DNA from 3 places in the Streptococcus sp. 10F2 genome. Region 1 is predicted to be linked to each of the others. Evidence: predicted binding sites of a transcription regulator. Region 1 holds the regulator's gene; each other region holds the start of a gene.

Region 1 (3,511 bases):
GGGCGAGTTTATGATATTAAAGAAGATGAATTGAAAACAACTCTTCAAGTTGGTTTAAAAACAGAAAATAGTCGAGAAGAGAATAATAAAATTTTCCGACAGGCATTGGAAGAAAGTCAATCAAACGGCTTCACAATCTTGGAGTTTCCAGAAGGTGAATTTGAAATGGGTGTTGATGATCCAGCCAAGGATTATTTTACTCTCCCATCCAATATTGAATTGCGAGGAAATAACACGACCTTAGTTGTGGATGGTGGAATGTTCTGGTTTGGTTTCGCAACTGGACCAGGAGCAACAGATGGTTTGACCAATTTTATCATGGAGAATTTGCACATTCGAGCTAAGGATCTTCAGAATGGGAACCAATTTATGTTAATGGCGAATCACGGGTATAATTGGACTATTCGGAATAATCAATTTACCTTAGTTCACAAGATGAGTAGTCACATTTTCGACTTAGGAGGAGTTCAGTATGCTGAGTTCATTGGGAATACCTTCTCTGGTTATGCTCCCAATCTAACAGATACTCAAGCTTTACCTGAAAATGCTGATTTTCATCGTTTTTATGCAGAGGCTATTCAACTAGATGCAAGTAATAATAGTGGGGTTTGGGATGGCTCCTATTTACGAAATACAGATCCTAATTATTCTACTAATAATGTTGAAACTATCCTATCTAATGGTATTGTTATTCGAAACAATCAATTCATACCTTATAAAGATGCCTCTGGTAAGGTAATAGCTTATGGTGCCACACTTGGTCAACATTCTTCCAAAGTTGGTTATGTAACTATTTCAGGAAATCTCTTCGAATCAACATTATCGACACGTTTTGGACCTTTAGAAAATCATCAATGGGTATTAAAACCAATCCATTTCCCTCCTGATACGACAACAGTAACAGAGTATGATAATCGGATTGAATCCTAAAAATAGATAAAAATGGGTACTATGGTTATTTTACACAATACCGATAGTACCCATTTTTTGATTATTTGACTCTCCATCTATTTCGAATAAATAGATGGAGGTGGCAAACATGTACGAGATTAAACATATAAACTCATCTCTTTTACCCAGAGAGAGACTAGTAGAAGAAGGACCTGAAAAATTAAGCAATCAAGAATTACTTGCGATTCTTCTAAGAACAGGACTTAAAGGACAATCATCGCTAGAGGTTGCTCAGATTTTACTGAAACACATCCAAAGTTTAGCTGAATTACGCTATCTAACGCTGCGTGAACTTCAGGAAATACCTGGGGTAGGTATCGTTAAAGCTATTGAATTAAAAGCTATGGTGGAGCTTGGTAAGCGGATTGATCAAGCCAAACTCAAAAAAGAGCAAGCTATTTTATCTAGTCATCAATTAGGTCTTCGCCTCGTTAAAGAATTGGGTTCTTTAAGACAGGAGCATCTATTAGCTATCTATCTAGATACACGAAATCAGATTTTAGAAGAGCGAACAATTTTTATTGGATCCGTGAGTAGAAGCTTAGCTGAACCTAGGGAGATTCTGCATTATGCAGTTAAGCATATGGCAAGCTCTCTCATTATCGTTCACAATCATCCGTCAGGTTCACTTAGACCAAGTCCCAACGATGATCATGTTACGCAAGTTCTATCAGAGGCAGCAGGAACTCTAGGGATACAGCTTTTAGATCATTTGATTATTACCCAAGAATCGTATTTTTCCTATCGTGAAGAAGAGCGTTTGCCTTAATATAGTTAAAATCGAGAGAATAAAATTCTCTCGATTTTTTGGCTATATAGAATCATTTTCAGATCTATTCATAAAATAAAGGAGGGTTTGTAATTCACTTGTTAAATCGACGTATTGAACAACCACATCTTTAGGAATAGAAAGATTAACCGGGGAAAAGCTTAGAATCCCTTTAATACCAGTAGCAACCAATTGGTTAGCAACTTCTTGAGCTTTCACACTTGGTACCGTCAAAATAGCTGTCTTCACTCCAGAATCCGCTAGTTTTTCTTGAAGCTGGGAAATCGGATAGATAGGAATCCCATCTTCTGTAACAGTACCAACAGCTTCATGTTCATCTCGATCAAAAGCCATGACAATTTTCATTTTATTGCGTTCTTCAAAACGATAGTGAAGTAGAGCTTTTCCCATATTTCCAACTCCGACTAGGGCAACATAAGTAATGTTATTATCGTTTAAAAGATCAGCAAAGAAGGTCATTAGTTTTTTGACATCGTAGCCAAAACCCCGTCTCCCCAATTCTCCAAAGTATGAAAAATCGCGTCGAACAGTAGCAGCATCAATCCCAATGGCTTCAGCAATTTGTTTGGAACTAGCTTTTTCAATTTTTTCAGTATTAAAACGCTTAAAAATGCGGTAGTAAAGAGATAAACGTTTGGCAGTTGCACGTGGAATTGGTTGATTTCTCACTTCCATAGTCCGTATCCCTTCCTTTCTCCTGAGTTTGTGAATTAATTATATTATAAGGGAAATAGTGATAAAAATCAATGAATCCACTTACAAAAATAGGAGAAGAAACAATAAAAGGTTGAGACCAAAGTCTCAACCTCCATTAGCAGCAATTATTTGTAATTGCGAGATTCCAAACCTTCTTCTTCAAGGAAGAGACGGAATGGCACAAGCTCTTCAGCTTCGTATTTCTCTTTGTAAGCTGCAATTTCTTCAGCAGAGTAAACTTTTGGATCCAAACGAAGTTCTGGAGCTTCAACTGGAATTGGACGATCTTGAGTGATGCGAGCATCGATCACAACAGTCTTACCAGCTTTGTTCAATTCTACCGCTTCTTTCATAACAGCATCGATATCTTCGATACGATCAACACGGAAACCAACAGCACCTTGTGCTTCAGCAATCATCTTGTAGTCTGGGTTTGTGAAGTCTACACCAAACAAGTGTTTGTTTGTATCTTCATATTTGTTCTTGATGAAAGCATACTCAGCATTAGAGAAGACAACGTTGATAACTGGAAGGTTGTATTGAACGTTTGTAATCACGTCTGGGTAGCACATACCGAAGGCACCATCACCCATGATGTTCCAAACTTGGCGGTCTGGGTTATCTTTCTTAGCGGCAATACCACCAGGAAGTGCGATACCCATTGTTGCGAAGAGTGGAGAAGTACGCCACATATTTTTAGGGCTCATGTGAAGGTGACGAGTAGAAGTTTGAGTAGAGTTACCTACGTCAATAGAGTAGATCGCATCTTGGTCAGCAAATTTGTTGATAGCGTTGTAGACTTGGTACAATTGAAGTTCGCCTTCAGTTTTGCCTTCCAATTTGTTCATGTAGTCACGCCAGTTTTGATTGTTTTTCACAACAGCTCTCCACCATGGTGTAGATTCAACTGGATTAACTTTTTCAAGAATTGCTTGAGCAGCTTCTTTAACATCACCAAGGATAGATGCATCAAGTGCATGACGTTTACCAAGTTTGTATGGATCGATATCTACTTGGATGAACTTCTCAATGTTCTTGAAAGTATTGTAAACTTCTGAGAATGGGAAGTTGCTT
Region 2 (3,511 bases), on a different contig from region 1:
GGATCTTTTGAGACATCAATCAATTTTTGAATAGGAACAACATTGGCTTTAACATTACCAGGTGCTGCTTGCTTGATTAACTCTTTGCGAAGCTCATCCTGAGAAACTGAATCCGATGCTACGATGATACGATCAGCTTTTGAGTCAGGGGTCCATCCAGTGGCCACTTGACCATGAAGCAAGCGGGTGTCGATCCGAGCTAAATTGATCTTCAACTGCCCATCTCCAATAACAGTTCCTTCAGGGATAGCTGCTTGAACAGTAGGGCCTTCTACTGTAGCTTTTGCTTCTTCAGCAGGGTTTAGTTCCTCAGGTAGAGCCTTAATCCCTTCTTTTGCCTCTTTAATGATGTTGGCTGCGACAGCTTCAACACCAGCCGATGCATCCATCATTCGTTCTGTGTAGGCTTGAATTAACATCGGTAAGTTCAAACCAGTGATAATAGCGAACTTGCGGTCGGGATTTTCTCCCATGACACGACTAGCTTGGTTGAAGGGTGATCCACTCCAAAGGTCAGCCAGGACAAGCACTTCGTCCTCAGCATCAAAAGCAGCTACAGCGTCATTGAACTTGGCATACAAGTCGTCTGGTCCTTCACTCGGCATAAAGGTCACAACCTGGACTTTTTCCTGATCACCAAAGATCATAGATCCAGATTGATGAATGCCGGCAGCAAATTCACCGTGGCTGGCAATAATGATTCCAATACTCATTATTGGTCTCCTCCTAAAAAATATTTGCGACTTAAATTCTTAAGAAATTTTTAAGCTATCTCATTGTAAAGCGATTTCAAAAAAATGTCAAGTGCTTTCAAAAATTCCCATACAAGTGAAAAAACCACAAAAAATAGGGAACGCATTCAGCGTTCCCTATTTTGGAAAAGATTAAGCGTTTTTAAAGTCTAGTACCATACGGCCTTGAATTGTACCCGCTTCCATTTCATCAAAGACAGCTGGTGCCTCTTCTACTGGACGTAGTTGTACAACTGGTACTACGAGTCCCTCAGCTCCAAATTGGAAGGCTTCTTCCAAATCTTTACGAGTTCCAACAAGAGAGCCTACAACTTTAATACCATCTAAAACGAGTTTTACGATACTGAGATCCATATATTCAGATGGTAGTCCAACGGCCACAAGAACACCTGCAGCCCGAAGGGAATCGACAGCTTGGTTAAAGGCAACTTTTGATACTGCTGTTACGACTGCAGCATGGGCTCCAAGACCAGTAATTTCCATGATTTTTCCAGGAACATCTTCAACTTCTAGGCCATTGAGGCTAATATCGGCTCCTGCTTCTAGGGCCAAATCTAATTTATCTTGATTAATATCGACGGCAATAACATGAGCATTGAAAACTTTTTTAGCATATTGGATAGCAAGGTTCCCAAGACCACCAGCACCGTAAACGACAACCCATTGACCAGGCTGAACATTTGCTTCTTTGATGGCTTTATAGGTGGTTACCCCAGCACAGGTGATAGAAGAAGCTTGAGCTGGATCAAGATTTTCAGGAACTTTCACAGCATAGTCTGCAGTTACGATACATTGTTTAGCCATGCCTCCGTCAACAGAGTAGCCAGCATTTTTAACGTCACGGCAGAGAGTTTCACGACCGGTTGTACAGTATTCACAGGTTCCACATCCCTGGAAGAACCAAGCAACGCTGACACGGTCTCCGACTTTGAGACTGCTTACATCGGGAGCTACTTCTTTAACAAGTCCGATACCTTCATGACCTAGGACACGACCTGGAACTTTTCCAAAATCACCATGTGCAACGTGTAAATCGGTGTGGCAGACTCCACAGTATTCAATTTCTACGAGAGCTTCACCAGCTTCAATAGGACGAAATTCTTTTTCAACAACTTCTACACCAGTTCCTTCTGCATTAACAACAACTGCTTTCATATGAGCCTCCTTATTCTTAGGGATAGTTCCCTTTCTCATATGTTTAGTATATCACAATGGTTTTATAGTTGCAAGCGTTTACATAGAAGCTGTCAAAAAAGAAAGCAGTTCAAAATTAGAATGAAATCTTGGACTGCTTTCTGGAGCTTGGTTATTTCTTTATAGGAAGAGTTGTAGTAATTTTTGGGCAACTCCGTCTTCTTGATTGGTCCATGGGATTTGTTGGTCAGCGTAGTCTAGGAGCTTAGGGTTGGCATTTTGCATGGCGTAACCGGATCCGGCATAGGCCAACATCTCTTTGTCATTGAGTTGGTCTCCAAAAGCAATTAAATCAGAGGGCTGCTTTTGATAGACAGTCAAGAGATGTTTGAGGGCATTTGCTTTGTGAATGCCTTTAGGGGTACATTCTAAAATATTGTAGGGGCCGCCCCAGGAACTAACATTCATTTCACCTTGGTAGTAAGTCATCAAGTCTTGAGCTAGGCTTTCACTATCTTGAAAACGGGTTTGAAAGAGGATGGCATTTGGATTTTTGTTGATTTTTTGTAGAATCAGTTGGTGCTGGGTTGTGATTTTATCCACCCCTAAAAGTTGGGGGTCAAAGCTATGAGGGTCTTGTTGGTGAATAAAGAATTTTTTTCGGTATTCACTTACAATGAAGTCTGCTTGGACCTCATCTTGTCGTTGAACGAGGTCAACCAAATATTCTTTATCAATGGTGTATTCCCGTTCGTGGTCCCACTCTTTTCCAGGGAGAACGGTTAAAGCACCATTGAAAGAAATCAAAGGGGTCTCTAGCCCTAGCTGTTGGTAGTAGGGGAGAGCTGAGCGGTAGGGACGACCAGTTGTGATAACAATTTTATGCCCCTGCGCTTGAATCTTGCTGAGGACTTCTTGACTTTTAGAGGAAATTTGTTGTTGATTGTTTAAGAGGGTCCCATCGAGGTCGAGGGCAATAATTTTATGAGTTTCCATACATGCTCCAGTTTTTTTGCTTTTACCTAGTATAGCAAATTTTAAACTTTTCATGGTAAACTGATACAAATAAAAAAGGAGTTACGATGTATAAACGAATTTTTATTGTCTATCAATCTGCTTTTATTGCGATTTTTGCAGTACTAGCCTTGATTGGAGCGACCCAACAAGGTCCCAATTTAACTTGGAATATGTTTTTAGCTTTGACGGCTCTAGACTTTGCTCTTCTCTCTAAGGTGACACAGAATCGTATCTTGCGATGGGGAGCTTGGCTTTTATGGTTACTCTTTTTTCCAAATACTTTCTATATGGTCACTGATTTGATACACATGCATTGGGTAGGGGATGTTCTCTACAATAGGGCCAATCAGAAGCTCTTTTTTGGCTTTGTCTTTGCTATATTTTTCGGAGTATTGTGTGGGGTTGAAAGTTGGCGCTTGGTGCGCTCACACTTTTCATGGAAGCTATGGCAAGAGATTTTTGCTACCTCAATCTTATCTTTTCTCTCGAGTTTGGCTATTACAGTAGGTCGTTATCCCCGGTTGAATTCATGGGATGTCTTTACGCGTCCGAGACTTGTGCTTCAGACTTTTTTGGATATCTTTAGCTGGGAATACATTATTTTTGTC
Region 3 (3,511 bases), on a different contig from region 1:
CTGATTTTGATCCCAAAGGTAAAACTGATGCTGAAATCATGCGCTTCTGCCAAAGTTTCATGAGCGAGCTTCAAAAACACATTGGACCATCTCTAGATGTCCCTGCTGGCGATATTGGAGTCGGCGCGCGTGAAATTGGCTATCTCTATGGGCAATACAAGCGACTACGCCAATTTGATGCAGGTGTCCTAACAGGCAAGCCACTTGCCTTTGGAGGCTCCTTGATTCGCCCTGAAGCAACCGGCTACGGACTCGTCTACTTCACCGAAAACATGCTTCAAGCCAACGGCAAATCCTTCAAAGACCAGACCGTTCTTATTTCCGGCTCTGGTAACGTAGCCCAATATGCCCTCCAAAAAGCTAGCCAACTTGGTGCTAACGTCATTGCTGTTTCCGATTCCAACGGCTACATCATTGATGAGAGTGGCATTGATTTCGATCTCTTAGTTGAAATTAAAGAAAAACGCCGTGCCCGCCTAACCGAATACGCAGCCGAAAAAACGAGCGCCCGCTACTATGAAGGCAGCGTCTGGGACTACCAAGGTCAAGCAGACATTGCCTTGCCATGTGCCACTCAAAACGAAATTAATGGGGCACAAGCAGCAGCTCTCCTCCAAAACGGTGTCTACTGCGTCGCCGAAGGAGCTAATATGCCATCAGACCTCGATGCTATCAAGGTCTACAAAGAAAACGGTGTTCTCTACGGTCCAGCCAAAGCTGCCAACGCTGGTGGCGTAGCCGTCTCTGCCCTTGAAATGAGCCAGAACAGCCTCCGCCTCTCTTGGACACGAGACGAAGTCGACCAACGCCTCCAAGACATCATGGAAAACATCTTCCACACCGCCAAAACAACAGCCGAAACCTACAACCTTGGCAATGACTACCTCGCAGGAGCCAACATCGCAGCCTTCGAACAAATCGCCAACGCCATGATTGTGCAAGGTGTCATCTAGACTATATTATTAGACAGGGATGGGAACGAACACTTGTACCAAATCTTGGTCATTACAAGTCTATAGAGTGTAAAATACAAATCATTGTAATTTGCTTCGCAAACTTTAGGCTAAACACTTGAACAGCCACTAAAATTATTTCACTATTCCAAAAGAGGAGGCTGGGATTTAAACCCAACCTCCTCAATCACATCCCTATCATCACTAAGTAGAAAACCCTTACTAGGATTAAGACACTAGTAAGGGTTTTCTACTAATATTCATTTATTAACGTTTGGCCAGCATAAATACCTGCCCATCTCCCACCATTCCGCAACTTCTACAATCATCCTTAATCGACATACAGTTCTGACTGCTCGTTCAGCCAACTATACAGCAAGCCCATAACGAGCCCCCCACCAACAAAATTTCCTAAACCTGCAAAAAGGAAATTACTCAAAATACTGAACAGAGTCATTCCTTCAACTGGACCTCCTGTCGCGAAAATAGAGAGCGAGAAGGTAGAAAAATTAGCAATTACGTGTTCAAAACCAAAGAACGCAAAAATAAAGATAATGAAAATAGCCGCCAGAATCTTCCCGGCATCATCTTTTAGTTTCAAAAAAGCAAAGACCGCAATATTGACTACCACATTCGCAAAAATTCCCTCAACAAACTGAATCCAAGGTGACTTAGCCAATTTAGCCACCGTACTCTCCACCAGATAACTCGTTTCATCAATATGCCCGAACGAATATGGAACTGTCTGACTCAAAAGAAAAGCTATCAAAACTGCTCCCACAAAATTAAAAAGAACACAGGTTGCTAACATCTTCATCGCCTTCTTACTCGGAAGAATTTTCCGATACATAGCGACTGTCATGTACATCATATTGGAAGTCCCCAATTCCGCATTCATATACAAAATCATCAACAATCCCCAGCCAAAAAGAAAACCATAACTGAATTTTCCCAGCCCCTCAGCAACATGATTCAGCTTATCCGCAGAATACATTGAGAGTGTCGTCCCCAAAGCTAAATAGAAACTGGCAAACATCGATCGTAGGGCATAAGCCCAATAATTGCGATCATACAAATCTGCCTTTTTCAAAATACTTTTTTCTAACTTGGACATTAAACTGCTTTCCATTGCCATAAAGAGCCCTCGCTTTTATCTTGAATGTTTTTTCACAATATACTATACCAAAAATAGTTGATTTTGAAAAGGCTTACAACAATGTTTCGCTTAAGTTCTTCCCAATTACCTACGAGGCTCTTCCTGATTCGCGACCCATCATTACGATTCTTTTCATCCACTCAAGCCAAAGGAACTGTAACATCTACTCTCCTTCACCCAAAAACCTCAGCCGCCGCAACCACAGGAAAGAGCTCTGGATTAAGGACATCACGACCATAAGCATCCAAGAATCTATCCGCATACTCATTGGTCTGAAGATTAAAGTTGAGAGTCCAAATACCCCAAAAGAGATCGATATGCCGGTCACCAATACCTCCAGTTCCCACATCGATGAAACCCGTCAGCCGCCAATTCTCCAACATTACATTGGGAAGACAATAATCCCCATGCAAGAGTACACGACTTTGAAACATATCCTTCCCCTCTTGCAGTACTTTATATGCTTCCTCTGCGGAAGAAAAAGAAAAGAAAGACTCAAATAAAGTCGGGTTAAAGTGACCTAAACGATAGTTTCTTTCAGCTAGGTCCAGAAAATCATCCGTCCGATGTATGACAGGACAACCGTCAACACCTAGCTCATGTAAACGCCGTAATTCCTGTCCCAGCACCTCACTCAACCGCTCAGGTTTTTCTAAATAGCGAGGATGCACCGCATCCTCGCCAGACACTGCAGCTGTTAAGAGCCAGTCATAAACGTCTGACACATAGCTCACAACCTCTGCTCCCAGCCCCTTAGAATGAAAATAGCCAGTCATCTCTGCTTCTAGCTTCAAACTTCCCTTTGAACTTTGCTTCAGATAAAAACCATCTCCGCGGTCAATAAAATAAACTCTAGCTTCTGGAGAACTGGAACTATCATAAAGATCTGACTGCCCCACAAACTCCCGAAATTCCTGCGGAAAATCCTGCGGGATTGTAAACAAACGAGTTTTTTTCATAATCCTCCTACCACCTTTGTAAGTTCCTTATTTAAAATAATCATCCAGTGATTTTGACAAAACATCCACATTTCTCAGTTCTACAGGACTCTTCGTAAACAGATACTTATAGGTCACATAGTGATTAAAATACTCTGACCTCTCCTGTAACTGACCAATCGTTTTACCGATTTTCAAGCTGCTTCTCCACTTGCATTCTCCAATCAGTAGTTCTCTTCCATCTACAGATTCTAGAATAACATCAACTTCTTGGACTTTTCCTGCTCTATCTTTTCCCCACCATCTTCCAAATGATTTAGCAACAAAAGGTAGTTTCCCTTGTGAATTCAGTCGTCGAAGAAACTGGCGAGTCACTTCTTCAAAAATGGGACCAATAAAGTTAGATAAATCATCCATCGCCAAACGGAAATAAATATCTCCATTTCCACGTTCGATTTCAGTTC

The links. The regulator Rex, encoded in region 1, represses fermentation and respiration genes when NADH is low (regulators of the CRP and FNR family bind a similar motif). The targets are predictions, from matches to a motif close to TTGTGAANTANTTCACAA.
Region 2: adhP (alcohol dehydrogenase AdhP) is a predicted target of Rex. The motif match lies at 1,947-1,964, and genes of this name have one in related genera.
Region 3: ACXM1Q_RS07665 (formate/nitrite transporter family protein) is a predicted target of Rex. The motif match lies at 2,109-2,126, and genes of this name have one in related genera.

What each region holds. Positions count from the first base shown of each region.
Region 1 covers NZ_JBTGGE020000018.1:16,179-19,689, forward strand. The annotation lists gene ACXM1Q_RS04850 (HlyD family secretion protein) at 1-930, shown strand, start outside; gene radC (RadC family protein) at 1,040-1,720, shown strand; gene ACXM1Q_RS04860 (redox-sensing transcriptional repressor Rex) at 1,763-2,416, opposite strand; gene spxB (pyruvate oxidase) at 2,563-3,511, opposite strand, start outside.
Region 2 covers NZ_JBTGGE020000002.1:56,828-60,338, reverse strand. The annotation lists gene ACXM1Q_RS00975 (PTS sugar transporter subunit IIB) at 1-713, opposite strand, end outside; gene adhP (alcohol dehydrogenase AdhP) at 885-1,907, opposite strand; gene ACXM1Q_RS00965 (Cof-type HAD-IIB family hydrolase) at 2,067-2,882, opposite strand; gene ACXM1Q_RS00960 (DUF1361 domain-containing protein) at 2,969-3,511, shown strand, end outside.
Region 3 covers NZ_JBTGGE020000049.1:1,192-4,702, reverse strand. The annotation lists gene gdhA (NADP-specific glutamate dehydrogenase) at 1-953, shown strand, start outside; gene ACXM1Q_RS07665 (formate/nitrite transporter family protein) at 1,285-2,067, opposite strand; gene ACXM1Q_RS07660 (aminoglycoside 3'-phosphotransferase) at 2,283-3,068, opposite strand; gene ACXM1Q_RS07655 (ATP-binding protein) at 3,096-3,511, opposite strand, start outside.